3 regions of the Streptomyces sp. NPDC040718 genome follow, and region 2 is predicted to be linked to each of the others. Evidence: riboswitches for the same ligand, from Rfam matches in the RefSeq annotation. Region 2 holds a riboswitch; each other region holds the start of a gene.
The links. Region 2 has a riboswitch for cyclic di-AMP ahead of ACZ597_RS20220 (M23 family metallopeptidase). Riboswitches for the same ligand answer to the same signal wherever they lie in the genome.
Positions count from the first base shown of each region.

Region 1: linked by a shared signal. The riboswitch ahead of ACZ597_RS15475 (LysM peptidoglycan-binding domain-containing M23 family metallopeptidase) and the one ahead of ACZ597_RS20220 (M23 family metallopeptidase) in region 2 are both predicted to bind cyclic di-AMP.
Region 3: linked by a shared signal. The riboswitch ahead of ACZ597_RS25455 (transglycosylase family protein) and the one ahead of ACZ597_RS20220 (M23 family metallopeptidase) in region 2 are both predicted to bind cyclic di-AMP.

Region 1 is NZ_JBVIXO010000005.1:277,972-287,572, forward strand. It holds gene ACZ597_RS15465 (MBL fold metallo-hydrolase) at 1-260, opposite strand, end outside; gene ACZ597_RS15470 (SGNH/GDSL hydrolase family protein) at 382-1,167, opposite strand; gene ACZ597_RS15475 (LysM peptidoglycan-binding domain-containing M23 family metallopeptidase) at 1,330-2,337, opposite strand; cyclic di-AMP (ydaO/yuaA leader) riboswitch at 2,342-2,504, opposite strand; gene ACZ597_RS15480 (tyrosine-protein phosphatase) at 2,822-3,643, shown strand; gene ACZ597_RS15485 (aspartate aminotransferase family protein) at 3,695-5,122, opposite strand; gene hpnH (adenosyl-hopene transferase HpnH) at 5,119-6,150, opposite strand; gene ACZ597_RS15495 (phosphorylase family protein) at 6,157-6,801, opposite strand; gene shc (squalene--hopene cyclase) at 6,801-8,831, opposite strand; gene ACZ597_RS15505 (polyprenyl synthetase family protein) at 8,946-9,601, opposite strand, start outside.
Region 2 is NZ_JBVIXO010000007.1:210,710-220,310, reverse strand. It holds gene ACZ597_RS20230 (M16 family metallopeptidase) at 1-1,035, shown strand, start outside; gene ACZ597_RS20225 (M16 family metallopeptidase) at 1,056-2,423, shown strand; cyclic di-AMP (ydaO/yuaA leader) riboswitch at 2,641-2,800, shown strand; gene ACZ597_RS20220 (M23 family metallopeptidase) at 2,813-3,616, shown strand; gene ACZ597_RS20215 (GntR family transcriptional regulator) at 3,785-4,450, shown strand; gene ACZ597_RS20210 (HPr family phosphocarrier protein) at 4,679-4,960, opposite strand; gene ACZ597_RS20205 (bifunctional acetate--CoA ligase family protein/GNAT family N-acetyltransferase) at 5,171-8,020, shown strand; gene ACZ597_RS20200 (DUF5998 family protein) at 8,068-8,664, shown strand; gene ACZ597_RS20195 (alkaline phosphatase family protein) at 8,664-9,601, shown strand, end outside.
Region 3 is NZ_JBVIXO010000011.1:85,831-95,431, reverse strand. It holds gene ACZ597_RS25485 (YfhO family protein) at 1-860, opposite strand, end outside; gene ACZ597_RS25480 (SurA N-terminal domain-containing protein) at 1,037-1,663, shown strand; gene ACZ597_RS25475 (nucleoside triphosphate pyrophosphohydrolase) at 1,692-2,702, shown strand; gene ACZ597_RS25470 (globin domain-containing protein) at 2,761-3,933, opposite strand; gene ACZ597_RS25465 (cytochrome P450 family protein) at 4,083-5,357, shown strand; gene ACZ597_RS25460 (transglycosylase family protein) at 5,473-6,495, shown strand; cyclic di-AMP (ydaO/yuaA leader) riboswitch at 6,771-6,943, shown strand; gene ACZ597_RS25455 (transglycosylase family protein) at 6,946-7,680, shown strand; gene eno (phosphopyruvate hydratase) at 7,996-9,282, shown strand; gene ACZ597_RS25445 (FtsB family cell division protein) at 9,409-9,601, shown strand, end outside.

The DNA of each region.
Region 1 (9,601 bases), on a different contig from region 2:
TCGGCGAGGGTGGTCGGGTGCACGGGGATCGGCGCGTCGGGGCTGCGCAGGACCCGCTGCTCCTTGTGGAAGTAGATCTTGGCGAACTCCGCCATCGATCCGGAAGGCCTGGTCCGGGCCCCTACCGGGTTCTGGAAGACGCCGTCGGCGAAGTTCGGCGAGCGCAGGATCCGCTCCAGCCGTGCGCCGGAGGAATCCGCGCCGAAGGCTTCGGGCCGCAGGGCGCGCAGCCGGGGACGCAGGGGAAGGGAGCCGGTCAAGGCGCCTCCTGGGAAGGTGCAGGATGGGACGGTCGTACGTCTACGACCATCCCAACGCACACGGGCCCCGGAGGATTCCGCCGCGCGGTACCGGCCCCGCATCCCGCCCCCTGCGCGTCCGCTACAGCGGCAGCAGGTCCGGGCGCTTGGCCTCGACGTGGTCGCCGGAGGACTCGCCGCGCAGCCGGCGGCCGATCCAGGGCACGAGGTACTCGCGCGCCCACTGGATGTTGTCGCGGGTCACGTCGACCGAGCCGCGCGGGGGGACGGGCGGCCAGGGCTGGTCCGGGTCGGCCGGCACCTCGTAGCCGAGGACCTGCGCGGCGCGCAGCGCCACGCGGGTGTGCCCCTCGGGCGAGAGGTGCAGCCGGTCGGCGTCCCAGGCCCGGCGGTCCTGGACGGTCTTGAGGGACCAGAGGTCGAGCACGGGGCAGCCGTACCGGTCGGCGATGGCTCGGACGTGGACGTTGTACGTCGCGATCTTGCCCCGCAGGTGCTTGAGGACCGGCACGCCCCGCGTGTCGAAGCCGGTGGTGATCATCACGAGGCCCACGGAGGCCTTGAGGTCGGCCAGGGCCGCCTCGAACCGCTCCGCGAGGTCGTCCGGGTCGCTGCCGGGGCGGATGATGTCGTTGCCGCCCGCACAGAAGGTGACGAGGTCGGGTGCGAGTTCCTTGGCTCTCGGGACCTGGTCGGCCACGATCTGGTCGAGTACTTTGCCCCGCACGGCCAGATTCGCGTACCGGAAGTCGTGCTCGTCGCGCTGATCGGCCAGGAGTACGGCGAGCCGGTCCGCCCAGCCGAGATGGGAATCCCCGGGTCCCGGGTCCCCCACGCCTTCGGTGAAGCTGTCCCCGATCGCCGCGTACGAGCCGATGGTCTTCAGTGTCGTCTTCGTCGCTGCCACAGGAAGACATCCTTCACCTTGGCAACCAACCTACGCCAACGTAATGAGGGGTTGACGGACCGTGATCTATACCACGCGGGGGATAAGGAATAAGTACACGTGGGGCCGGGACCCCCCTCGGGTCCCGGCCCCACGCGTGTCCTCGTGCCGACGGCGGTGCCGTCAGATGCTCACGCCCTTGGAGCGGAGGTAGGCGAGCGGGTCGACGTCCGAGCCGTAGGACGGGCCCGTGCGGATCTCGAAGTGGAGGTGCGGGCCGGTCACGTTGCCGGTCGCGCCGGAGAGGCCGATCGTCTGGCCGCCGGTGACGCTCTGGCCCACCGAGACGGAGAGGGAGGAGAGGTGGCCGTACTGGGAGTACTTGCCGTCGGCGTGCCTGATGACGACCTCGTTGCCGTACGCGCCGCCCCAGCCTGCGGAAACCACGGTGCCCGCGCCGACGGCCCTGACGGTGGTCCCGGTGCTCGCGATGAAGTCGACGCCGGTGTGGTAGCCGGAGGACCACATGGCACCGCTCGCCCGGTACTGGGTCGAGACGCCGCCGCCGACGGGGGCGGTGAACCCGGACGCGGCGGCGGGCGCGGCGGCCTTCTCGCTCTTGGCGGCGGCGCCCGAGCCCTGCGCGGCCGCGCCGCCGGAGGTGCGGGCGGCCTTGCCCGGGGCCTTCGGGGACTGGGCCTTGCCGCCCACGCCCTCGGGGGCGGCCGGAGCACCGCTGGAGGATTCCTCGGCCGGGGCCGCAGGGGCCTTCGGCGCGGCGGCCGGGGCCTCGCCGCCGACGAGGGTCAGCTTCAGGCCCGGGTGGATGAGGGACGGGTCGGCGCCGACGGCCTCGTGGTTGTCGGCGTACAGCCGCTCCCAGCCGCCGTCGAGGTGGCGCTCGGCGGCGATCTTGGAGAGGTAGTCGCCCGGCACGACCGTGTAGACGGTGGGCTCGGCGGCCGCGGGCGCGGCCGCGGGCGCGGCCGCGGGGGCCGCGGCGCGGAGGGCCTCCGGGGCCTGCGAGCTCTGCGCGGGCGCGGACTTGGCCGGGGCGGCGGCCGGGGCCGCGTTGGCGCCGGCGGCACCCATCAGCGGGAGCGCGAGGGCCGCTCCGCCGGTTCCGGCGACGGCGAAGCCGCGGGATATCGAACGGGACTTCGGACGGCGGTGCTTACCCTTTCCGGGCATGGCGAATTCCTCTCCGGCGCCTGCGAGGTGAGCTGTCGGGTTCGGACTGGAGATGTCCGGCCGTACGTGCGGAGCACGGGTTCGGCTTCACCCCTAGCTGAGCCGGAAATGATCCGGAGCAGCGGCCTACCTGGTTCCCCCGCTCCTGCCGCGCGCGATGGTCGGGTGCGGTTCCCGGGCGGCGGCAGGATTAGGCGGTCCACCCGGATCGATCGCGAAGGTAATCGAGCGGGGCACCGGGCAACAAGCCGCGAATTCCCTGACGGATTCGCAGATATGGGGGATCAATGGAATTCCGGTCACCCTGCGTCCATTCCGCACCATCAACAACCGTCCCCACAAGGCAATTCGGTTCCCGCGATCAGGCACGCACGGTCACCGTATGATCTGGCTCACGGAGCCCGGCCCGATCTCGCCTCCACATATGGCAAGTTGTTCCCAACCAGGCCAATTCGGACACCACGAACCAAGCGGAGGAGTACACGTGACCCAGCAGATACCCCAGCCCCTTCCCACCGGGCCCGAACCCGGCGCGGAACTGACCGGAGTGCGCAACTTCCGTGACGTGGGCGGGTTGCCGACGACGGACGGACGGAGGGTCAGGCCGGGACGACTGTTCCGAAGCGGACATCTGGCGCATGCCACCGAAACCGACGCAGAGTTCCTCGCGTCGCTGGGGCTCCACACCGTCTTCGACTTCCGCAACGGAGCCGATCAGGCCCTGGAGGGCCCGGACGTCGAACTGCCGGGTGTACGAAACGTGAACATCCCGCTGACGGATCCGGCCGACGGCCGCGAATTCTGGAGGATGGTCCGCGACGGCGAGCTCGACCAGCTCCGCGGCCTCCTGGGCGGGGGCAGGGCCGCCGCCCGCATGACCGACTCCTACCGCACGATCATCCGCACCCGCACCGCCGAGCACAGCCGCGTCGTGCACGCCCTCGCGCTGGACAGCGTGCCGGCGCTGATGCACTGCGCCGCCGGCAAGGACCGGGCCGGGCTGTCGGTCGCGGTGACCCTGCTCGCGCTGGGCGTCGAGCGCGAGGCGATCGTGGCGGACTACCTGGAGTCCAACGCCCCGCACAACCGCTACCGGGTGCGCCGGGGCAGCGACGCGCCCGAGGCCCGCTCCCCCGAGGTGATGGAGCTGCTGGCGCCGCTGTTCGACGCCCGCGCGGAGTACCTGCTCGCGGCCTTCGCGACCATCGACGAGCAGTGGGGCGGGGTGGAGCGCTACCTCGCCGAGGGGCTCGCGCTCGCGCCCGGTTCCCTGGACCGGCTGCGGGACCGGCTCCTGGAGGGCTGACCCCGGCCAGCCGGAGGGGGCCGCCCGGGCCCCCTCCGGCGCCGCCGCGCCTCAGCGGTTGCCGACCGCCTGCTTCACGAGGGTCCGGCCGAAGTCCCACATCAGGGCGCCGCCGCCGTGCGCCTCGTCCATGACCTCCTGGAAGGCCCCGACGAACCGCTCGACGTCCGCCTCGTCCACGATGAGCGGCGGGATGAGCTTGATGACCTCCAGGTGGTCCCCGGAGACCTGGGTGAGGATCCGGTGCCTGCGCAGCAGCGGCACCACGACCATCTGGGCGAACAGGCCCTTTCGGGCGGCCTGGAGCACGGCCCAGCGGCTGCGCAGCCCCAGGGAGGAGGGCTTGCCGAACTCGATGCCGATCATCAGCCCGCGCCCGCGCACCTCGTGCAGCAGCTCGTACCGGTCCACGAGCGCCGCCAGGCGTCCGCGCAGCAGGTCGCCCATGGCCCGGGCGTTGGCCACCACCTGCTCGTCCTCCATGACCGACAGGACCGCCAGCCCGGCCGCCATCGCCTGGGCGTTGGAACCGAAGCTGGCGGAGTGCACCAGCACCCGGTCCATGGACGAGTACACCTTCTGGAAGATCCAGTCCTTGCCCAGGGTCGCGCCGACGGGGACGTACCCGCCGGAGAGGGCCTTGGCCACGCACACCAGGTCCGGTTCCACGCCCGGCTCGTGCTGGTACGCGTAGAAGTCACCGGTCCGTCCGAGGCCGGTCTGCACCTCGTCGGCGATGAGGAGGGCCTTGTGCCGGTGCAGGAGCTCCTGCGCGGCGCGCAGGAACCCGGGCGGGGCGGCGTGCACCCCCTTGCCCTGGACCGGCTCCACCACGAAGGCGGCCACGTCCCCGCGCGCGAGTTCGCGCTCCAGCGCCGCCAGGTCCCCGAGCGCGATCTTCGTGTCGGGGAGCAGCGGGGCGAACCCGTCGCGGAAGCCGCCTTCGCCGTTGACCGACAGCGAGCCGGTGGTCAGCCCGTGGAAAGCATGGTCGCAGTAGAGGATCCTGGGCCGCCCGGTGGCGTACCGGGCGAACTTCAGGGCGGTCTCCACGGCCTCGGTGCCGCTGTTGCCGAAGAAGACCCGGTCGAGGTGCGGGCTGTACGACAGCAGCTTCTCGGCCAGCAGCCCGGGCAGCGGCTGGCAGTCGAAGCGGGTGAGGTCGGCGAGCTGGGCGTCCAGGACGTCGTGCAGGGCCCGGCGCACCACCGGGTGGTGCCGGCCCAGGCCCATCACCCCGAACCCGGCCAGCATGTCGAGGTAGTCGTTGCCCTCGGCGTCCCAGAAGTGGGCCCCCTCGGCCCGCTCGTAGACCTTGTCGAAGCCGATGGTGTGCAGCATGCGGGGCAGCTGGTGGTTGAGGTGGCGGGCGTGCAGCTCGTAGCGCTCCCCGCCGCGCTCGGCGAGGAGCGCGGCGAGGTCGAAGCCCTTGCGGCCGGCCCCCGCGCCGCCCGCCCCCCCGCCCTGTCCGGGGCTCATGCCGACGCGTCCCGATTGCTCGCGACGGTCTCCCGGGCGGCGCGCAGGGACTCCTTGAGGGAGCCCATGGTGGCGAGGACGGCGGTGGGCTCGTAGCCGCAGTGCGCCATGCAGTTGGCGCAGCGGGGGTCCTTGCCGCGGCCGTACTTGCTCCAGTCGGTGTCCTCGATGAGCTCCCGGTACGTGGGCACGTAGCCGTCGCTCATCAGGTAGCAGGGGCGCTGCCAGCCGAAGAGCGAGTAATTGGGAATGGCCCAGGCGGTGCAGGGGAAATCGGCCTTGCCTTCGAGGAAGTCGAGGAAGAGCGGGGAGTGGTTGAGCCGCCAGCGGCGCCGGTTGCCTCCGGCGAAGGCCTTCTTGAAGAGTTCCCGCGTCTGTTCGACGCCGAGGAAGTGCTCCTGGTCGGGTGCCTTTTCGTAGGCGTAGGCGGGCGAGATCATCATCTCGTCGACCTGGAGGTCGTCATTGAGGAAGTTCAGCACCTCGATGATCGTCTGCGGGGTGTCGGTGTTGAAGAAGGTGGAGTTCGTGGTCACCCGGAATCCGCGGCGCTTCGCCTCCTTGATGGCCGCGACGGCCTCGTCGAACACGCCTTCCTTGGCCACGGATTCGTCGTGGCGTTCGCGCAGGCCGTCGATGTGGACGGCGAAGGCGAAGTAGGGGGAGGGGGTGAACTTCTCGATCTTCTTCCGGAGCAGCAGGGCGTTGGTGCAGAGGAAGACGTATTTCCTGCGGGCCACGAGCTGGCGCACGATCTCGTCGATCTGCGGGTGCATCAGGGGCTCGCCGCCCGCGATGGAGACCATGGGCGCGCCGGACTCCAGGACCGCTCCGACCGCCTGGGCGACCGGCATGCGCTGCTTGAGCACTCCGGCCGGGTGCTGGATCTTCCCGCAGCCCTCGCAGGCGAGGTTGCAGGCGTAGAGCGGCTCCAGCTCGACGATCAGCGGGAACTTCTCGCGCTTGCGGAGCTTCTGTTCGAGAAGATAGGTCCCGACCCTGATGGACTGTCGCAGGGGCATGGCCATCTGGATTCACCTCCTGGGAAGCAGCAACGAACGGTGCCATTCATGAAACGCGGGCAGTACGGCACGTAGTACACGGAAGGCAGATATTCCACCGCGAACCGTGCCGATACGGACGAGCTCGTGCTCCGGAGCGTCCACGATCACCCGGACGGCCGCAACCGGGCGTCCCGGTCCCGCGGCGGTCCACAGGGTGGCCGCGGACTCCATGTCGACCGCGACGGCGCCGGTGGCGCGCAGCTGCGCGCGCTCCTGGCCGCGGACGACGTGGTCCGATCCGGTCAGTGCGCCGGTGTGCACGGTCCGGCCGGGTGCGGCGCGGGCCAGTGCCTCGGCGAGCAGGGCGGTGCCGGTGCAGGCGACCACTCCCCGGGGGTCCCGGGTCTCCTCGGCGACGACCAGGTCGCCGGGGTGCATGCCGGGTACCAGGCCGGCGCAGAACCCGGTCGCGAGGACGGCCGCCCGGTGCATCCCGGGCCGTCCCAGCGCCCGGACGACCGACCGGTCGGCGGCGCGCGGGCCCATGCCGGTGCGCAGGACCGTGCCGCCGCCTCCGGCCGCGCGGCCCGCGCTGCGCAGGGCCGCCTCCTCGATGCGCAGGGCGCAGGCGACCAGCAGCGGCGGGGGACCGGCTCCGGCGGGCACGGTCGGCATCAGGACTCCCCCGCCGGCCGGACGGGGTGCCGGTCCGGGCCGAACGGTTCTCCGTGGAGGTACCGGCCCAGGGCGGTGAGCGGGAACACCTGCCGGTAGAGGTGGTAGTTGATGGAGAAGTCCCAGGGGAAGCCGGTCCCGGTGAAGTGCGGCTCGTCCCAGGTCCCGTCGGGGCGCTGGGTCTCCACCAGGTACGCCAGGCCCCGTTCGACGGCGTCGCCCCCGCGCTCGCCCGCCGACAGCAGGGCCATCAGGGCCCAGGCGGTCTGCGAGGCGGTCGAGGCGCCCTTCCCGGCCCAGGCGCGGTCCTGGTAGGAGCGCTGGTCCTCGCCCCAGCCGCCGTCCTCGTTCTGTACGGATTCCAGCCAGCGCACCGCCCGCCGGACGGCGGGGTGCGAGGGCGCGATCCCCGCGGCGGTGAGGGCCGGGACCACCGAGCCGGTCCCGTACACGTAGTTGGTGCCCCAGCGGCCGAACCAGGCGCCGTCCGCCTCCTGTTCGGCGAGCAGCCAGGCGATGCCGCGCCGGGCGCGCGGGTCGGCGGCCCTGCCCTCGGCGGCGAGCATCTCCACCACGTGGGCGGTGACGTCCGCCGACGGCGGGTCGATGACCTCGCCGAAGTCGCAGAAGGGGAGCCGGTTGGGGAAGGGGCTGGTGTTGTCGGCGTCGAAGGCGCCCCAGGCCCCGTTCTTCGACTGCATCCCGAGGGTCCAGGACACCCCGCGGGCGACGGCGGCCTCCAGCCCGGCCGGTTCGGGGTGGCGGATCCGGCGCAGCGCCAGGACCACCTCGGCGGTGTCGTCGATGTCGGGATAGTTGTCGTTGTGGAACTCGAAGGCCCACCCGCCGGGGGCGAGTCCCGGCCGGCGCACGGCCCAGTCCCCGGGGCGGCGGATCTCCTCGCCGAGCATCCAGTCCGCCGCCCTGACCAGGGCCGGGTGGTCGGGTGGCAGGCCCGCGTCGGCCAGGGCGATGGCGGCGAGGCAGGTGTCCCAGACCGGGGACTGGCAGGCCTCGACCATCCGGGCGCCGTCCTCGCGCCACACGGCGAAGCGGTCGAGGGATTCCAGCCCGGCCCGCATCACCGGGTGTTCCAGGTCGTAGCCGAGCAGGTGCAGGGCGATGACGGAGTAGACGGCGGGGGGCTGGATCCCGCCCCAGCAGCCGTCGTTCTCCTGGCGTTCGATGATCCAGCGGCCGGCGGCGGCCATCGCCGCCTTCCGCAGCCGGCGCGGGGCGATCCGCCGGTAGAGGTGCAGGGCCCTGTCCATCCGCTGGAAGGCCCCGTCCCAACTGGCCAGCGGCGCCAGGGGCTTGGCGGGGCTGGGGTCGCGGGCGTCGGTGTGCAGCTCGTCGAGCGCGAAGGGGGCGGGGCGGACGGGCCGCAGGGCGGAGACCACGGTGAGCGGGACGATGGTCTGGCGGGCCCAGCAGCCGAAGTCGTAGATGTTCAGCGGCACCCAGGGCGGCAGGAACACCAGCTCGGGAGGGAGCTCCGGCAGGTCGTCCCAGCTCCACCAGCCGAACAGGGCGAGCCAGATCCGGGTGAACACCCGGGCGGCGGCGATCCCCCCGTGGGCCCTGATCCAGGCCGAGGCCCGGACCATGTGCGGGGCGTCGGGCGGGTCCCCGGCCAGGCGCAGGGCGACGTACGCCTCGATGGTGGCGGAGAGCACGGGCGGTCCGCCGTGGAAGGTGGCCCAGGTGCCGTCGGCCTGCTGTTCGCCCCGGATGAACAGGGCGGCGGCTCGGGTGACGGCCTCGTCCCGGATGCCGAGGAACTGCCGCAGCAGCAGGTCCTCGGCGTCCATGGTGACGTTGGTCTCCAGGTCGCCCTTCCACCAGCCCGCCGGGTCCTGGCGGGCCAGCAGCTCGCCGGTCGCCCGGTCGGCGGCTTCCCGTACGTCCTTCAGCAGGCCGGTGTCGCCGCCGGACGGGCCGGCGGCAGCGGCGGCCGGGGCCGCCGTGCTGTCGTGTCGCGGATCCGCGCCGCCGGTGATCGCACCGCCGCCGTCGGTCGTCGCTGTCATGGCTTCCCCTTCGAACAGAGCTTCGGCTGTGCCCGGGTCTGCCGTCGGCCGGGGCTGCCTAAGAAGGGGTCCCCGACCGGCGACTCGCGATTCATATCCACTTTCCGGCGGAGATCACCTCTTGCGCACGACGACGAAGTCGGCGAGGGCGACGAACTGCTCCCGCACCCGCTGCGGCATGTCCACGTCGTCGAGCGCTCGAATGGCGATCGCGTGCTGGCGGCGCGCCTCGTCGGCGGTCCACTGGCGGCCGCCGGCGGCCTCGATGAGGGCGGCGCGGTGGGCGAACTCCTCCTCGGAGAAGTTCTCGAAGTCGTTGCTCTTGGCGTCGGCCGCGAGCAGCCGAGCGAGCTCCTCACATGCGGGTCCGCCCGCGGCGAGGGCCGCGACGACGGGCAGGGACTTCTTGCGCTGGCGCAGGTCGCTCCAGGTCTGCTTGCCGGTGGACTCGGGGTCGCCCCAGATGCCGAGCAGGTCGTCGACGGCCTGGAAGGCGAGGCCGAGGTGGTAGCCGTACTCCTCCAGCTTGTCGGCCGTGCGGTCGTCGGCGCCGCCGAGGACCGCACCGATCGACACCGAGCACGCGAGCAGGGCTCCGGTCTTGTTCCCCTCCATCTCCAGGCACTCTCGAACGCTGACGCGCTCGCGGTGTTCGTACGAGATGTCCTGGGCCTGGCCGTCGATGAGCTTGCGGCTGGCGGTGGTCAGGCGGCGGGTCGCCCGGCCGGCCTCGACGGTGCCCAGCTCCAGCAGGACCTCGTTGGCCAGGG
Region 2 (9,601 bases):
CACCAGCTGGAGCTCGCCCTGTGGCTGGAGGCGGACCGCATGGGCTCGCTGCTGGCCGCCCTGGACGACGAGTCCATGGAGAACCAGCGCGACGTCGTCAAGAACGAGCGCCGCCAGCGGTACGACAACGTCCCCTACGGCACCGCGTTCGAGAAGCTGACCGCCCTCGCCTACCCGGAGGGCCACCCGTACCACCACACCCCGATCGGCTCGATGGCCGACCTGGACGCCGCCTCCCTGGAGGACGCGCGCAACTTCTTCCGTACGTACTACGCGCCCAACAACGCCGTGCTGTCGGTCGTGGGCGACATCGACCCGGAGCGGACCCTCGCCTGGATCGAGAAGTACTTCGGCTCCATCCCGGCGCACGACGGCAAGCAGCCGCCGCGCGACGGCTCGCTCCCCGAGATCATGGGCGCGCAGCTGCGCGAGGAGATCGTCGAGGAGGTCCCGGCGCGCGCGCTGATGGCCGCCTACCGCCTGCCGCACGACGGCACCCGCGAGTGCGACGCCGCCGACGTGGCACTGACCGTGCTGGGCGGCGGCGAGTCCTCCCGCCTGCACAACCGCCTGGTCCGCCGTGACCAGACGGCCGTGGCGGCCGGGTTCGGCATGCTGCGCCTGGCGGGCGCGCCCTCGCTGGGCTGGCTGGACGTCAAGACCTCCAGCGGCGTCGAGGTGCCCGCCATCGAGGCGGCCGTCGACGAGGAGCTCGCGCGGTTCGCCGCGGAGGGTCCGACGGCCGAGGAGATGGAGCGCGCGCAGGCGCAGCTGGAGCGCGAGTGGCTGGACCGGCTCGGCACCGTGGCCGGCCGCGCCGACGAACTGTGCCGCTTCGCGGTGCTGTTCGGCGACCCGCAGCTCGCCCTGACCGCCGTCCAGCGGGTCCTGGACGTCACCGCCGAGGAGGTGCAGGCCGTGGCCGCCGCCCGGCTGCGCCCCGACAACCGCGCGGTACTGGTCTACGAGCCGCTGGCCGGCGCCGAGGCCCACGAGACCGAGCAGCACGACGAGAACGAGGGGGCGGAGCAGTGAGCGACACCGCAGCCGTCACGATGACCTTCCACCCGCGGCCGCAGGCCGGCGAGGCGAAGCCGTGGGCCTTCCCGGCCCCGGAGCGCTCCACGCTCCCCAACGGCCTGACCCTGCTGCGCTGCCACCGCCCCGGCCAGCAGGTGGTGGCGGTCGAGGTCAACCTCGCGGCCCCGCTGGACGCCGAGCCGGAGGGCCTCGACGGGGTGGCCACCATCATGGCCCGCGCCCTGTCGGAGGGCACCGACAAGCACTCCGCCGAGGAGTTCGCCGCCGAGCTGGAGCGCTGCGGTGCCACGCTCGACGCGCACGCCGACCACCCCGGCCTGCGGGTCTCCCTGGAGGTCCCGGCCTCCCGGCTGCCCAAGGCGCTCGCCCTGCTCGCCGAGGCCCTGAGCGCGCCCGCCTTCGCCGACAGCGAGGTCGACCGCCTGGTGCGCAACCGGCTCGACGAGATCCCGCACGAGCTGGCCAACCCGCAGCGCCGCGCCGCCAAGGAACTCTCCAAGGAGCTGTTCCCGGCGACGCTGCGCATGTCCCGCCCGCGCCAGGGCACCGAGGAGACGGTCGCGCGGATCGACTCCGGGGCCGTGCGCGCCTTCTACGAGGCCCACGTACGCCCCTCCACCGCCACCGCGGTGGTCGTCGGCGACCTGACCGGCATCGACCTGGACGCCCTGCTGGCGGACACCCTGGGCGCCTGGACCGGCAACACCGCCGCGCCCCGCCCCGTCCAGCCGGTGACGGCCGACGACACGGGCCGCGTGATCATCGTGGACCGGCCGGGAGCCGTCCAGACGCAGCTGCTGATCGGCCGGATCGGGCCGGACCGGCACGACATCGTCTGGGCCCCGCAGGTGCTCGGCACCTACTGCCTCGGCGGCACCCTCACCTCACGCCTGGACAAGGTGCTGCGCGAGGAGAAGGGCTACACCTACGGCGTGCGCGCCTTCGGGCAGGTGCTGCGCTCGACGGCCGACGGCAAGGGCGCCTCGATGCTCGCCATCAGCGGCTCGGTGGACACCCCCAACACGGGTCCGGCGCTGGAGGACCTGTGGAAGGTGCTGCGGACCCTCGCGGAGGGCGGACTGACCGACGCCGAGCGGGACGTGGCGGTGCAGAACCTGGTGGGCGTGGCCCCGCTGAAGTTCGAGACGGCCGCCTCGGTCGCAGGCACGCTCGCCGACCAGGTCGAGCAGGAGCTGCCGGACGACTACCAGGCGCGGCTGTACGCGCGGCTGGCCGAAACCGGTACGGCGGAGGCCACTTCGGCCGTCGTGAACGCCTTCCCGGTGGACCGACTGGTCACCGTCCTGGTGGGCGACGCGGCCCAGATCGAGGAGCCCGTACTGGCCCTCGGGATCGGTGAGGTCACCGTCGTCGCCAACTGAGCGGCGCGAGGCCCGAGACGGGCCGGAATCCGGCCCGTTTCCAGGGGGCTCCGGTGGAACATCCACCGGAGCCCCCTTTGTCCGTTTGGTGGCGTGGTTGCAGGTATGCGGTGTGGCGTACGCAACAAAAGCGCTCGTCTGTTTGGCGATTGACTGATGATCCGCCTAGCGTCGGCCGTGCTGTTCGTCAGTTCGTACCCGCCGCACCCGCGGCACCGGACAGCGATCGCCGAGTCCCCGTCAGGCGCGAGCCTGGGGAGCCGGGGACCCACATGCGTCCCTGGGGTGAATCGGACCCCCTCGCAAGAGGAGGCCCGTAGGAGACCTTCCTGCTCCGAACCCGTCAGCTAACCCGGTAGGCGAGAGGGAAGGAAAGGATCACCCCCTTCATGGCGTTTGGCAGTCGTGCCGCCGGTTCTGGTAAGCACCGTGGTTCCAGCCGTCTGAGCCGCAAGACCGCCGGCTACGCCGGCATCGCCGCCCTCGCCACCACGGGCGTGGTCGGCACCCTGGCCGCTCCGGCCTTCGCGGCGGACAACAGCAGCGCTCCGTCCATGGAGGACACCGGTCAGAACGCGATCGTCGTCGCCGACGGTCTGCAGGACGACATCGAGGTCCAGGCCGCGACCCAGCAGAGCGCCGCCGAGGCCGTCGCCGCGCAGGCGCAGGCCGAGTCCGAGGCGAAGACGCGGGCCGCCGAGGCCAAGCGCGCCGCCGAGGCCAAGGAGAAGGCCGAGCGCGAGGCCGCCGAGAAGGCCGCGAAGGAAGAGGCCCGCAAGCGCCTCAACACCTTCGTCGCCCCCATCGACGGCTCGTACGTCAGCACCTCGTACGGCGCGGGCGGCGGCATGTGGTCCTCCGGCAGCCACACGGGCATCGACTTCCACGCCGACTCCGGCACCTCCGTCCACGCCGTGGGCGCGGGCACCGTCGTCGAGGCCGGCTGGGGCGGCGCCTACGGCAACAACGTCGTCATCCGCCACAACGACGGCACCTACACCCAGTACGGGCACCTGGACTCGCTGAGCGTCTCCGCGGGCGAAACGGTTACCCCGGGCCAGCAGATCGGCCTGTCGGGCTCCACCGGCAACTCCAGCGGCCCGCACCTGCACTTCGAGGCCCGCACCGGCGCCACGTACGGCACGGACATCAACCCGCTGGCCTACCTGCGCAGCCACGGCGTGGGCATCTGACCCGCACCCGCACGGCGCTTCACCGAAGAAGGCCCCGGCTCTTTGAGCCGGGGCCTTCTTCGTATTTCTCATCGCATTTCCGCTCCCCGCTCGGAAATTTGTCGCGTGTTGCAATAGAGTCGCAGCACGGCCACGATAAACCGAACCGAAACCAGCGGAGGTCCGGCCTTGCGTATTCCGGCGCACGCGGTGTGCACAGCGATTCGCGACGACATCGTCTCCGGATTCTTCGGGCCGGGCGGCCGGCTGACCGAGGAGGTGCTCGCACGCCGCTACGGGGTCTCGCGCGTCCCGGTCCGCGAGGCGCTGCGGACCCTGGAGTCCGAGGGCTTCGTGACCACGCGGCGGCACGCGGGCGCCTGCGTGGCCGAGCCGACCGAGCAGGAGGCGGCCGACCTCCTGGAGCTGCGGATGCTGCTGGAGCCGCTCGCCGCCTCCCGCGCCGCCCGCCGGCGCACCGACGGCCACCTGAAGGTGCTGCGCGGACTGGTCAGGCTGGGCCGGGAGCGGGCCGGCCGGGCGCAGGGGGAGGACCTGCGCTCCCTGGGGGGCTGGTTCCACGAGACGCTGGCCCAGGCCTCGGGGAGCCCGGGGCTGATCGCCCTGCTGACCCAGACCCGGCACAAGATCGCCTGGATGTACGTGGTCGAGGCCCCCGCGCAGCCCGCGGAGTGCTGGGCCGAGCACGCCGCGATCGTGGACGCCGTCGCCCGCGGGGACGCGGAGCGGGCCAGGACCCTGACCGCGCAGCACGCGCAGCGGTCGGCGGCGGCGCACCGCCCGAGGGTGAGGAATCCGCAACCTGCCGTAAACACGGCGAGCGCTCCTGATTAACAAATCCCGTATACAACGGAGGGATATCCGGGTGCTCCCGTATGTCGGCGGAATTCGCGCGGCTTCCGGGTTCCCGCTTTTGTGCATCCACTTTTGTGCATCCGCTTTTGCGTGTCTGTGGCTCGATTCCGTCGCGCAGAATTCGCGGACTCCCCGAAGGGGAAACACGGAAGCCGCGGCCCCCGGGGTGGCGGGGACTGCGGCTTCCGGGCTACCGGACCCGAAGGGTCAGACGGTCTCGGGGAGCTCCTCGAGACCCTCGGCGACCAGCTTCGCGAGGCGGTCGAGCGCGGCGTCCGCGCCCTCGGCGTCGGAAGCCAGGACGATCTCCTCGCCGCCCTGGGCGCCGAGGCCCAGGACCGCCAGCATCGACGCGGCGTTGACGGGGTCGCCGCCGGCCTTCGCGATGGTCACCGGAACTCCGGAGGCGGTCGTCGCCCGGACGAAGATCGAGGCGGGACGAGCGTGCAGGCCCTCGGCCCAGCCGACGTTGACGCGGCGCTCTGCCATGGTGATGCCCTTCAGGTTCTACGGGTTGTCTAGACCAGTCTCTCACGCCGTCCGGAATGCTCGGACCGACCTTCGGCCCGCATCCACCGCCGTTCGACCCTCCCCAGCTTGCACCGGTTCGCCCCGGTCCGCCGTAATCGCCGCGCACTCGCCGAGCGGGCCGCCCACCGCACCCGCACACCTGGCCGGACCGCCCCTTAAGGTGGCCCCATGACCACCGCGTCGGACCCCTCGTACCCGGCCCACTGGGAAGCGGACGTCGTGCTGCGCGACGGCGGCACCGCCCGGATCCGCCCCATCACCACCGAGGACGCGGGCCGCCTGGTCAGCTTCTACGAACAGGTCTCGGACGAGTCGAAGTACTACCGCTTCTTCGCGCCCTACCCCCGCCTCTCGGACCGCGACGTCCGCCGCTTCACGCACCACGACTACGTCGACCGCGTCGGCCTCGCCGCGACCATCGGCGGGGAGTTCATCGGCACGGTGCGCTTCGACCGCATCGGCCCCGACGGACGGCCCGCCTCCGCCCCCGCCGACGAGGCCGAGGTCGCCTTCCTCGTCCAGGACGCCCACCAGGGCCGCGGAGTCGCCTCCGCCCTGCTGGAGCACATCGGCGCGGTGGCCCGGGAGCGCGGGATCCGCAGGTTCGCGGCCGAGGTGCTGCCCGCCAACACCAAGATGATCAAGGTGTTCACGGACGTCGGCTACCAGCAGAAGCGCAGCTTCGAGGACGGCTCCGTCCACCTCACCCTCGACCTCGAACCCACCGCCGAGTCCCTCGCCGTCCAGCGCGCCCGCGAACAGCGCGCGGAGGCCCGCTCCGTGCAGCGCCTCCTCGCCCCCGGCTCCGTCGCGGTGATCGGCGCCAGCCGCTCCGGCGCCGGCGTCGGCGCCACCGCCCTGCGCAACCTGCGCGACGGGGGATTCCGCGGACACCTCTACGCCGTCAACGAGGCCCGCGCCCCCGGCATGGAGGGCGACCTCCTCGAAGGCGTACGGGCCTACCGCGGCCTCGCCGACATCGGCGCCCCCGTCGACCTCGCCGTGATCGCCGTCCCCGCCGACCGCGTCCCGGACGCCGTGGCCGCCTGCGGCGAGCACGGGGTGCAGGGGCTGGTGGTCCTGTCCGCCGGATACGGCGAGAGCGGCCCGGCCGGACTCGCCCGCCAGCGCGAACTGGTACGGCAGGTCCGCTCGTACGGGATGCGCCTCATCGGGCCGAACGCCTTCGGGGTGATCAACACCGCGCCGGAGGTGGAGCTGAACGCCTGCCTCGCCCCGGCCCCCGCCTCCGCGCGCGGCCGGATCGGCCTGTTCACCCAGTCCGGTGCGATCGGCATCGCCCTGCTGTCCGCCCTGCTGCGCCGCGGCGAGGGACTGTCGTCCTTCGTGTCGGCCGGGAACCGGGCCGACGTCTCCGGCAACGACATCCTCCAGTACTGGTACGAGGACGAGGCCACCGACGTCGCCCTGATGTACCTGGAAACCCTCGGCAACCCGCGCAAGTTCACCCGCCTCGCCCGCCGCACGGCCGCCGCCAAGCCCGTGGTCGTCGCCCGGGGCGGCCGCCACACCCCGGCCGGACACGTCGTCCCCGGCACCCGGCTCCCCGAGGCCACCGTCTCCGAGCTGCTGCGCCAGGCCGGCGTCATCCGCGTCGACACCGTCACCGAGCTGGTCGACGTCGGCCTGCTGCTGGCCGGGCAGCCGCTGCCGGCCGGGCCCAGGGTGGCGATCCTCGGCAACTCGGAGTCCCTCGGCGTGCTCACCTACGACGCCTGCCTGACCGAGGGGCTGCGCCCGCTGCCCCCGCTGGACCTGACGACCGCCGCCGGCCCGGCCGACTTCCGCGCGGCCCTGACCGCCGCGCTCGCCTCCGACGACTGCGACGCCGTCGTCGTCACCGCCATCCCGTCCGTGAGCGACCGCGAGCTGGCCGACGACCTCGCGCAGGCGCTGCGGGAGGCCGTCGCCGGGGTCCCGGGCAAGCCCGTGGCCGTCGTGCACGTGGAACTCGGCGACCTCGTCGAAGCCCTGGCCGCCGCGGCCGGCGACACGCCCCCCACCGCGTCCCCGCCGCCCGCCGAGGCCCCTGCCGACGGCGCCGCGCCCGGCCTCGACGGCGCCGCGCCCGGCCTCGACGGCGCCGCGCCCGGCCTCGACGGCGCCGCGCCCGGCCTCGACGGCGCCGGCCGGATCCCCGCCTACCCGGCCGCCGAGCGCGCCGTGAAGGCCGTCGCCGAAGCCGTGCGGTACGCCCGGTGGCGCCGGGACAACACGGAGACCGGACAGGTCCCCGAGTACGAGGACATCGACGAGCCGGGCGCCGCCGCCCGGCTCGCCGCCCTGCTGGCCGGCGTCGAGGAGGACGCCGCGCTGACCCTGGACGAGGCCGACGCCCGCGAGCTGCTCGGCCGCTACGGGATCCGGGTGCTGCCCACCCTCCCCGCCCCCAGCCCCGACGCCGCCGTCCGCGCGGCCCGGGTGCTCGGCTACCCGGTCGCCCTCAAGACCACCGCTCCGCACCTGCGCCACCGCGCCGACCTGGGCGGCGTACGCCTCGACCTCACCACCGAGGCCGAGCTCAGGCGCTCGTACGAGGAGCTCACCGAGGCCCTCGGCAAGCCGGCCGAGCTGCAGCCGGTGGTGCAGACCATGGCCCCCCGCGGGGTCGACACCGTCGTCCGCGCCACCGTCGACCCCGCCGCCGGAGCCGTCCTCTCCTTCGGGCTCGCCGGGGTCCCTTCCGAACTGCTCGGCGACACCGCCCACGGCCTGGTCCCCGCCACCGACCGGGACACCGCCGCCCTGATCCGCTCCATCCGCGCCGCCCCGCTCCTCTTCGGCTGGCGCGGCAGCGACCCCGTCGACACCCCGGCCCTGGAGGAGCTGCTGCTGCGGCTGTCCCGGCTGGTGGACGACCACCCGGAAGTGACCGGGGTCTCGCTGGAGCCGGTCGTCGTCGCCACCGAAGGCCTCTCCGTGCTCAGCGCCACCGTCCGCGTGGCCCACCCGCCCGCCCGGACCGACGTCGGCCCCCGCACGCTGCCGAGCTACTGAGCGCACGGCAGGCAGGGGGAGGCCGTACGGGCCTTAGGATGGACCTCATGGCGAAATCCGGTACGACGACCCAGGGACTGCGCACGGCCATCGAGCGCAGCGGCTACTACCCGGCCCTCGTGGCCGAGGCGGTGGAGGCCGCGGTGGGCGGCGAGCCGATCTCGTCGTACCTGGTCCACCAGGAGACCACCTTCGACTCCAACGAGGTGCGCCGGCACGTCACCGTGCTGGTCCTGACCGGCAACCGGTTCATCGTCAGCCACACCGACGAGCAGGCCGCCGACGCCGGGTCGCCGTCCCCGTACGCGACCACCTCCACCGAGTCGGTCAAGCTCTCCAGCATCTCCTCCGTGGTGCTCAGCCGCGTCGTGGCCAACCCGGAGTCGTACACGCCCGGCCAGCTGCCCCGCGAGGTCGTCCTGACCATCGGCTGGGGCGCGGTCTCGCGCATCGACCTGGAGCCCGCCGCCTGCGGCGACCCCAACTGCGACTCCGACCACGGCTACACCGGCAACTCCACCGCGGACGACCTCAGCCTGCGCGTTAGCGAGGCCGGCGACGGCCCCGAGACGGTGCGCCAGGCGCTGGTCTTCGCGCAGGCACTCAGCGAGGCGACGGCGGCAACCTCCGGTCCCGCCCGCTGATGTCGTACTCCGTACCGTCGAACTGGCAGGACGAACCGGAGCTGCTGGACCTCGCGGGCGCCCCGGTCCCGCAGTACGGCTCCGGCTCGCTCGCCGACCTGCTGCCGACCCTCGCGGCCGGCCAGGGCGTACCCGGCCTCACCGCCGGGATCGCCGAGCTGGCCCCGGCCGACCGGAACTGCGTGTTCCTGGTCGACGGCATGGGCTGGGAGCAGATCAAGGCCCACCCGGACGAGGCCCCGTTCCTCACCTCCCTCCTCGCGAGCTCGCGCGGCGGCACCGGCCGGCCGATCACCTCCGGCTTCCCGGCGACCACCGCCACCTCCCTGGCCTCCGTCGGCACCGGCCTGCCGCCCGCCCGGCACGGCCTGCCCGGCTACGCCGTGCGCAACCCGGCCACCGGCGCGCTGATGAACCAGCTCCGCTGGCACCCGTGGACCCCGCCGAAGCCCTGGCAGCCGTACCCGACGGTCTTCCAGCTCGCGGACGCGGCCGGGGTGCACACCGCCCAGGTGTCCGCGCCGAACTTCCAGACCACCCCGCTCACCCAGATCGCGCTCAGCGGCGGCACCTTCCACGGCCGGATGACCGGCGAGGAGCGGATGGACCTCGCGGCGATCCAGCTCGCGGGCGGCGAGCGCTCGCTCGTGTACACGTACTTCAGCGAACTCGACGGAGCCGGACACCGGCACGGCGTGGACTCCGACGCCTGGCGCGGCCAGCTCATGTACGTCGACCGGCTCGTGCAGCGCCTCGCCGAACAGCTGCCGCCGCGCACAGCCCTGTACGTCACCTCCGACCACGGCATGGTCGACGTGCCCTTCGACGAGGACTCCCGGATCGACTTCGACGAGGACTGGGAGCTGGGCGCGGGCGTGGCCCTGCTGGGCGGCGAGGGCCGGGCCCGGCACGTCTACGCGGTGCCGGGGGCCGAGGC
Region 3 (9,601 bases), on a different contig from region 2:
AACTCCTTCGACCAGCCCGGGTACGCCTGCTTCGTGCTGAGGAACAGCGGCACCAGCACCGGCGCCGCCAGCCCGATCCCCAGCAGGGTCGTCCCCGCCGCCCGCCCCACCACGAGGGCCCGCTCGCGCGCCCCCTCCCGGGTCAGCACCACCCGCACCACCAGCACCAGCGCCGCGCCCAGCGTGGCCATGTACGCGGTGTAGAAGTTGGCGGTCCAGCCCACCGCGACGACCAGCACCCCGAGCACCGGCCGCCGCGCCCGCAGCGCCCACTCGCCGGTCAGGCACAGCAGCGGGAAGGCGACGAGCCCGTCCAGCCACATCGGGTTGTACGCGGCCTCGATCACCGACCACCCGCACAGCGCGTACGAAGCCCCCAGCAGCCCGGCCGCCCACCACGGCCCGCGCCGCTGGGTCCGCAGCAGCCACGCCATGGCGGCCGCCGCGGCCGCCGTCTTGAGCACGGTCACCACGTACACGGCGAGGTCGATGTCCTCGCGCGGGAACAGCGCCACCAGCACGGCGAACGGGCTCGTCAGGTACGTGCCGAAGTCGGGCAGGAAGCTGGTCCCGTACCCGGACTGCCAGTTGAACAGCAGCCCGCCCTCGGCCCGCCCGTGCAGCAGGTCCCACAGGTGCGCGTGGAACGGTACGAACTGGTTGCCGAGGTCGTTGACGCTGCGGTGCCGCGGCCCGTACGGGAACACCCGCGCGACGGCGTCCCCGCCGCACACCGCGACGGCGGTGACGAGCGAGGCGAACACCGCCCCGGCCACCCCCGCCCCCCGCCCGGCCCCCCGCGGGACCTGTGTCGCGGGCCGGTCCGGAATCTGACGCTGGGCGAGCTGAGATGTCGGCATGGTGCACCGACGATCTCAGGAAGGAAGGACTCCGCGGTGACCGGGGGTGAACTCGCACCCCAACACCGCCGGAATCGTTGGTCGAACCGGTGGCTCGGGCCACCCTGACTGCATACCATCGATCACCGCAAGGCCCTTGTGCACCGAAGCACAATCTCCCGGCCCTGGAGGCTCCTTTGCACCGTCGCACAGCGCTCTCCGTCTCCGCCGTCCTGCTCGCGGCGGCCCCCCTGCTGACCGCGTGTTCGGACGGCACCCGTCCCGGTACCGCCGCCGTCGTCGGGGGTGAGCGCATCACCACCTCGGCGCTCCAGGCCCAGGTCGGCGACGTGCGCGCCGCCCAGAACAAGTCCGAGCAGGGCGCGCAGCTGATCGGCGCGACCGCCGGGCTGGAGCGGCTCAAGCTGAACAAGATGATCCAGAGCGCCGTCCTGGAGCGGGCCGCCGAGGACGCCGGGCTGAGCGTGAGCCCGAAGGAGGTCCAGGACGTCCGCAAGGCGCAGATCGAGCAGCTGGGCGGGGAGAAGGAGCTGCGGGACGCGGCGCTCCAGCAGGCGCAGCTGGCGCCGGGGCAGATCGAGGCGGACACCCGCTTCAAGCTGCTGCGGGACAAGGTCTTCGCGCACTACGGCAGCCAGGACAAGGCGCTGGCCAAGCTGGCGGAGGCGGCGAAGGCGCTGCACATCGAGGTCAACCCGCGCTACGGCCGCTGGGACGCGCAGCAGATCCTGCTCGGGGACCAGGAGACGCCGTGGATCACCCAGCTGACCCGTCCCGAGCAGGCGGCACCCGCCGGAGCCTGAGGGCTGCGGGCGGGGGTAGGTTCGGGGGGTGAACGACACCCCCGCCTCCGCCGCCGCTCCCGCCGAGCCCACGGGCCGGATCGTCCTGCTGACCGCCAGCCACCGGGTCGCGCCCGGGCTGCTGTCCTGGCCGGCGTGGCAGACCCTGCACGCCGCGGACCGGGTGCTGTGCGCCGACCCGGGCCACCCGCAGCTGCCGTACCTGCGCGAGGCGGGGGTCGAGGTGTCGCACGAGGTCCCGGACGCGCACGCGCTCGTAGAGGCCTGCGCCGGGGGCCGCACGATCGTGGTGCTGCCGGCCGGGGAGGGCGACCAGCGGCTGACGGACGGGCTGGCGAGGCTGGCCGGCTCGGGCCGGGTCGCGATGCCCGACCTGGAGCTGTTGCCGGGCTCGTACGACCTGCCGGGGGCGCGGCTGCTGGACCTGGTGCAGGTCATGGACCGGGTCCGCCGCGACTGCCCCTGGACCTCGCGGCAGACCCACGAGGGGCTGGTGAAGTACGCCATCGAGGAGGCGTACGAGCTGGTCGAGGCGATCGAGGACGGCGACCGGGACGCGCTGCGCGAGGAGCTCGGCGACGTGCTGCTCCAGGTGGTCTTCCACGCGCGGATCGCCGAGGAGGAGGGCGGCGGCGAGGACGGGGCGGAGGCCTTCTCCGTCGACGACGTCGCGGGCGACCTGGTGGACAAGCTGATCCGGCGCCACCCCCACGTGTTCGGGGACGCCACGGCCGACTCCCCGGAGGAGGTCAGCGCCCACTGGCAGGCCACCAAGGCGGTCGAGAAGCAGCGGGACTCGGTCACCGACGGGATCCCGCTGGGCCAGCCGGGCCTGGCGCTGGCGGCCAAGCTCGCCGGGCGGGCCCGTACGGGCGGGGTGGCGGTGGAGCTGCCCCGGGGCGAGGGCATCGGGTACGAGCTGCTGGAGCTGGCGGCGCGCGCCGAGGCGTCGGGGACCGACCCCGAGGCGGCGCTGCGTGCGGCGGCCCGTGTCTACCGGGACGCGATCCGGGCGGCCGAGGGCGTGTCGGGGGAGTAGCGCGGGAGCGGCGGGGGAGCGGCCCCGGTATGCGCCGGCGGAATCCGGCGGGCGCGGCCTAGTCGCGCGGGGCGCGGCCCGAGGGGTTGTGCCAGTGCGGGGACGGGCGGTGCAGGAACCACTCGCCGAAGCCCAGCGGCCGGGTGCGCTGGGAGCCGGCGACGGGGACGGTGTCGTGGAATACCCGGTCGGGGCGGGCTCCGAGTTCCCGGAGGAGGTGGGTGGTCTCCTCGATGAACAGGGCCGGGCCGCTGAGGTAGACGTCCTGTTCCCGCCACAGGGCGCGGTTGCCGAGGGCGGTCGCGAGCCGGTCGGTGGCCTGGTTGCGGTGCTGCCCGGGGGCGGGGGTGATGTAGGTGACGCCGAGCCAGCGGCAGGCGGCGGCGTGCCGGTCGATCAGGGGCCGGTCGTAGAGGTGGGCGGCGTCCCGTGCGACCACGAAGAGCCGTACGTCGTGGTCGGGAGGGTGTTGGAGGAGTTCCTCCAGCAGGGCCCGTACGGGTGCCCAGCCGGTGCCGGCGGCGATGAGGGTGAGGGGGCGGTCCTCGCGGCGCAGGGTGAGCTGTCCGCCGGGGGCGCCGAGGCGGAGCACCTCGCCGGGCAGGACGTCGCGGACGAGGGCGGTGCTGAGCCGGCCGCCGTCGATCCGGCTGACGTGCAGGTCGACGGTGCCGTCGGGGCGGGGTGCGTTGCCGAGGGAGTAGGTGCGCCAGGTGGTCGGGACGCGGTCGCTGCTCACGCTGACGTACTGGCCGGGCAGGTAGGGCAGCGGGGTGCGCGGTGCGAGGGTCAGTACGCCGATGTCCTCGCCGTACTGGAGGTGGCGCACCACCTCGGCCTCCCACCAGGGAGGTTCGTCGTCGGCGGCCGCGCCGGCGGTCATGGCGTCGGCGATGACCTGGTAGGCCTCGCCCCAGGCCTTCTCGACGGCCGGCGTCCAGGCGTCGCCGGAGGTCTGGGCGAGGGCGGCGATCAGGCTGGCGCCGACGGCGGCGTAGTGCTCGGGGCCGACGAGGAACTTGCGGTGGTCGCGTCCGAGGTCGCGTAGGTAGGGGAGGAGGGTCTCGCTCTCCAGGTGGGTGACGACATGGGTGAGCGCGGCGAAGAGCCGGTCGCGCTGGCGTTCCATGTCCTCGGCGGAGGCCGGGAAGAGTTCGCGGAGCCCGGGGTTGTGCCAGAAGAGGTGGGAGTAGAAGTACTTGACCGCGTGCTCGGCCCGTCTCTCCACCACCGCGAAACTGCTTTTCAAGATCCTGACATCCACAGAACCGAAAGTAGGAATGTCGCAGAACCTGGCGTCAAGCGATGTCCGATCTACGGACAGCCGCGACGAAGCGGCCATAAGGGATGGCCGGTGGCGAGCCGGGATACGGTCGACGGGTGCACGATCAGACCTCCGCCGCCCAGCCCGATCCGTCCCGCCCCGAGGGGCCGACGCTCTTCGACTGGGAGTTCGCGACCGACCCCTATCCGGCCTACGCCTGGCTGCGCGAGAACTCGCCGGTGCACCGCACCCGGCTGCCCAGCGGCGTCGAGGCCTGGCTGGTGACCCGGTACGCCGATGCCCGCCAGGCCCTCGCGGACCAGCGGCTGAGCAAGAACCCGGCGCACCACGCGGAGCCGGCGCACGCCAAGGGCAAGACCGGGATCCCGGGGGAGCGCAAGGCGGAGCTGATGACGCACCTGCTGAACATCGACCCGCCGGACCACACCCGGCTGAGGCGGCTGGTGTCGAAGGCGTTCACCCCGCGGCGCGTGGCCGAGTTCACCCCGCGCGTGCAGGAGCTGACCGACCATCTCATCGATCAGTTCGCGGGGAAGGGGGAGGCGGACCTCATCCACGAGTTCGCGTTCCCGCTCCCCATCTACGCCATCTGCGAGATGCTCGGCGTACCGCGCGAGGACCAGGACGACTTCCGCGACTGGGCCGGGATGATGATCCGCCACGGCGGCGGGCCGCGCGGCGGGGTCGCCCGCTCGGTGAAGCAGATGCGCACGTATCTCGGGGAACTCATCCACCGCAAGCGGGATGATCTGGGCAATGACCTCATTTCAGATCTGATCCGGGCAAGTGACCACGGAGACCATCTGACGGAGGCCGAGGCCACGGCGATGGCCTTCATCCTGCTCTTCGCCGGTTTCGAGACGACCGTGAACCTCATCGGCAACGGCATCCACTCCCTCTTCATGAACCCGGACCAGCGCGAGCGCCTCCAGGCCTCCCTCGCGGCCGGCGAGAGCGCGCTGCTGGAGACCGGCGTCGAGGAACTGCTGCGCTACGACGGCCCCGTGGAGCTCGCCACCTGGCGGTTCGCCACCCGGCCGCTGACCCTCGGCGGGCAGGACGTCGAGGCCGGGGACCCGGTACTGGTGGTCCTCGCGGCGGCCGACCGGGACCCCGGGCGGTTCGCCGAACCGGACACCCTGGACCTCTCCCGGAGTGACAATCAGCACCTCGGGTACGGCCACGGGATCCACTACTGCCTCGGCGCCCCGCTCGCCCGTCTCGAAGGCCAGACGGCCCTCGGAACTTTGCTGAAGCGTCTGCCGGATCTGGAACTTGCGGTTCCCCCTACGGACCTGCGCTGGCGCGGCGGGCTCATCATGCGGGGCCTGCGCACCCTTCCCGTCCGCTTCACAGTCCCGAACGAATGAGGGCGCGCGCGAAGCCGAACTGACCGGAAGTCAGTCCACCGCCGAACTTGTGACATCCGTTCGAAGGCGGCTAGGTTCTGCCGTTACCCCGCCGTTATGCGAAAGGTGCAGTCTCATGCTTCCCGGGAACGGCCGCCACAGACGCCCCCGCCAGGTACCCGCGATCGTCGTCACCGCAGGAGTCACAGGCTCCGCGCTGGCCATGCCGCTGCTCGCCGCCACAGGCGCGAACGCGGCCGACACCACCACGTGGGACAAGGTCGCCGACTGCGAGAGCGGCGGCACCTGGAGCGCGAACTCCGGCAGCGGCGCCTACGGCGGCCTGCAGTTCACCCTGGAGCAGTGGCGCAACGCCGGCGGACTCGCGTACGCGGAGCGCCCGGACCTCGCCAGCCGCTCCCAGCAGATCGCGGTCGCCGAGCGCGTGCTGGCCTCCCAGGGCCCCCAGGCCTGGCCGCTGTGCTCCGCCTCGGCCGGGCTGACCCAGCAGGGCCCGGCGCCCGAGGTGGACCCTGGCGACAAGCTGAACCCCGGTCCCGTCGCGCCCACCCCGACCCGGCCCGACGCCTCGGTGCCGAAGACGGGCAAGGGCAAGCCCTCCACCGACTTCGGGGCCCCGACCCCGGCGCCGGGCGCCACGTCCAATCCGAGCGGGCTCCCGGACTACCCGCTGGGCCCCTCCAGCGGACTGCCCGTCATGCCCGAGCCGGACTTCACCGTCCAGCCCACGACGCCGGGCACGCCCACGCCGACCCCGGGTACCCCGACGGCGCCGGGCACCCCGACCGCTCCGGCAACCCCGACGGCCCCGGGCTCCACCCCCTCCCCGGGCGTCACGCCCACCGCCCCGGCCACCCCGGGCGCCCCGACGGGCACCCCGTCCGCCGAGGCGACCGACGGCCCGGGCAAGCACCGCGGCCCGGCGGCCATCGAGGTGCCCGCGGCGCCTGGCACGGCGTCAGCCGCCGCCGCGGAGCCCACGTACACCGTGAAGGCGGGCGACAGCCTCTCGGACATCGCCAACGCCCAGGGCGTCAAGGGGGGCTGGGGCGAGCTCTACAAAGCCAACGAGCAGGTCATCGGCGGGGACGCGGACCTCATCAAGCCCGGACAGAACCTGGATCTAACCAAGAAATAGAGGGCAGTTCGGACATCCATTACGAGCTGAATGTCCGTTATCGCCAAATGAGACATGCATCTCTTCCGGACAACTGGCGTGTCTCGTTCCGGAACTTCCGCAAACCCGCCTCTCACCTGCACAAACGTGCTCTCGAAGAAGGCAAGTAGGCCGGTTTCTCCCCAAAATCACACGTTGAACATCGGGGAGAGACCTGCCTACCTTCTGAATCGCTCGCCACCGCGAGCTCCTTCGACCGCATCGCCGAATCCTGCCGGCGGCCGGAGGGAACAGTCGTCGCGCAAGCGCCGAAGGCAGGAGCGGGGGAACCAAGGTAGGCGCCGGGAAAGGCCGTTGAGAGACGGCCCGCGTACCGGCTAGGGGTGAAGACACGCGCCGCGCCGCGTGACCGGGCAACTCATCCGCCCGAACCCGACAGCTCACCTCGAAGGCGTCGGTGAGGAGAACTCCATGCTGCTTTCCGGCAAGGGCAAGCACCGCCGCGGCTCCAAGGCCGTCCGCATCGTCACGCTCGCCGGTGTCGCCGGTGTCGCCGTCGCGGCCCCCCTGATGGCCGCCGGTACCGCCAGCGCCGCCACCGCGGCCGAGTGGGACAAGGTCGCCGCCTGCGAGTCCGGCGGCAACTGGTCCATCAACACGGGCAACGGCTACTACGGCGGCCTGCAGTTCTCGTCCTCCACGTGGGCCGCGTACGGCGGCAAGGCGTACGCCTCGCAGGCCAACCAGGCCACCAAGGGCCAGCAGATAGCCATCGCCGAGAAGGTCCTCAAGGGCCAGGGCAAGGGCGCCTGGCCGCACTGCGGCGTCGGCCTGTCCAACTCCTCGTACAACGGCGGCGGTTCGACCACCCCGGCCAAGCCGAAGCCCGAGACGAAGCCGGCCCCGGCCAAGCCCGCTCCGGCCAAGCCGGCCCCGGCGAAGCCCGCTCCGGCCAAGCCGTCCACGCCGAAGACCGAGACCGAGACCAAGGGCTCCGGCGCCGGCTCCGGCAACTGGACCCCGGGCAAGCCGTCGGCCCCGCAGGCGGGCAACGGCAGCTACACGGTCAAGGAAGGCGACACCCTCGGCACCATCGCCACGGCCAACAAGGTCAAGGGCGGCTGGGAGAAGCTCTTCGAGCTCAACAAGGACACCGTGTCCGACGCCGACCTGATCTTCCCGGGTCAGAAGCTGAAGCTCAGCTGAATGTCCGCGTAACTCTCGCGGCACCCCGCAGCATCCCCACCGCCCGGCGCGTATCCCCCCACGCGCCGGGCGGCGGCGTGTCGTCCTCCGGTACCCGCATTCCGGAACCGGAGCGCTGTCTTCCGTGGTGTGGCCTCCCACCGAGCTCGGCGAATCAAGGGCCCTATGTCCAGGAAGACGGGTATTCGGCCCCTTTTTCGTCCCAGGACCCGGGCGGTCGGGCAGCCCACACCCCGGAGCCGGTTAGGCTCTAGTCGGCAGGGCCGTCCCACGGCCACACGCCACCGCACACCCAGCGTCACATCCCAGAAGGAGATGCTCGTGCCGTCCATCGACGTCGTCGTAGCCCGGGAAATCCTGGACTCCCGAGGCAACCCCACGGTCGAGGTCGAGGTGGGCCTCGACGACGGCAGCACCGGCCGTGCTGCCGTTCCGTCCGGCGCCTCCACCGGTGCCTTCGAGGCCATCGAGCTCCGTGACGGTGACCCCAACCGTTACATGGGCAAGGGCGTGGAGAAGGCCGTCCTCGCCGTCATCGAGCAGATCGGGCCGGAGCTCGTCGGCTACGACGCCACCGAGCAGCGCCTGATCGACCAGGCCATGTTCGACCTCGACGCCACCGACAACAAGGGCTCGCTCGGCGCCAACGCCATCCTCGGCGTCTCCCTCGCCGTCGCCCACGCCGCGTCCGAGGCCTCGGACCTGCCGCTGTTCCGCTACCTCGGCGGCCCGAACGCGCACCTGCTGCCCGTTCCGATGATGAACATCCTCAACGGTGGGTCGCACGCCGACTCCAATGTGGACATCCAGGAGTTCATGATCGCCCCGATCGGCGCGGAGTCCTTCTCCGAGGCGCTGCGCTGGGGTGCCGAGGTCTACCACACCCTCAAGAAGGTCCTGCACACCAAGGGCCTCTCCACCGGCCTGGGCGACGAGGGCGGCTTCGCCCCGAACCTGGAGTCCAACCGCGCCGCGCTCGACCTCATCATCGAGGCCGTCAAGCAGGCCGGCTACACCCCGGGCAAGGACATCGCGCTCGCGCTCGACGTCGCCGCGTCCGAGTTCTACAAGGACGGCAAGTACGAGTTCGAGGGCCAGTCCCGCTCGGCCGCCGAGATGACCGACTACTACGCCGAGCTCGTCGAGGCGTACCCGCTCGTCTCCATCGAGGACCCGCTGTTCGAGGACGACTGGGCCGGCTGGAAGACCATCACCGACCGCCTGGGCTCCAAGGTCCAGATCGTCGGCGACGACCTCTTCGTCACCAACCCCGAGCGCCTCGCCCGCGGCATCGAGGAGGGCTCCGCCAACGCCCTGCTCGTGAAGGTGAACCAGATCGGTTCCCTGACCGAGACCCTCGACGCCGTCGAGATGGCCCAGCGCAACGGCTTCAAGTGCATGATGTCGCACCGCTCCGGCGAGACCGAGGACGTCACCATCGCCGACCTCGCCGTCGCCGTGAACTGCGGTCAGATCAAGACCGGCGCCCCGGCCCGCTCGGACCGCGTCGCCAAGTACAACCAGCTGCTGCGCATCGAGGAGATCCTCGACGACGCCGCCGTGTACGCCGGCCGCAGCGCCTTCCCGCGCTTCAAGGGCTGACACCGCCTCAGGGCGACGGCCCCGGGGGGACACCCCTGGGGCCCCAGCCTCCGTACGTCCCCGCACTCGGTCCCGTACCGTGTGCGGGGACGTATTGCGTAGTGCGCGCACAGGGGAGGCGGGACCATGGCCGGGAACCGGGATCGGTTCTCCACCTTCTCGACGGCGACCCGGCTCAAGCAGCTCGGCGAACGGACCGCGGCCCACGTCTACCGCTCGCAGTCCCGCCGGCACATCCGCCGCAGCCGGCTCACCGGCCGCGCGGCACTGCTGGTCCTCGTCCTCTGTACGCTGGTCGTCGCCCTCGCGTATCCGATGC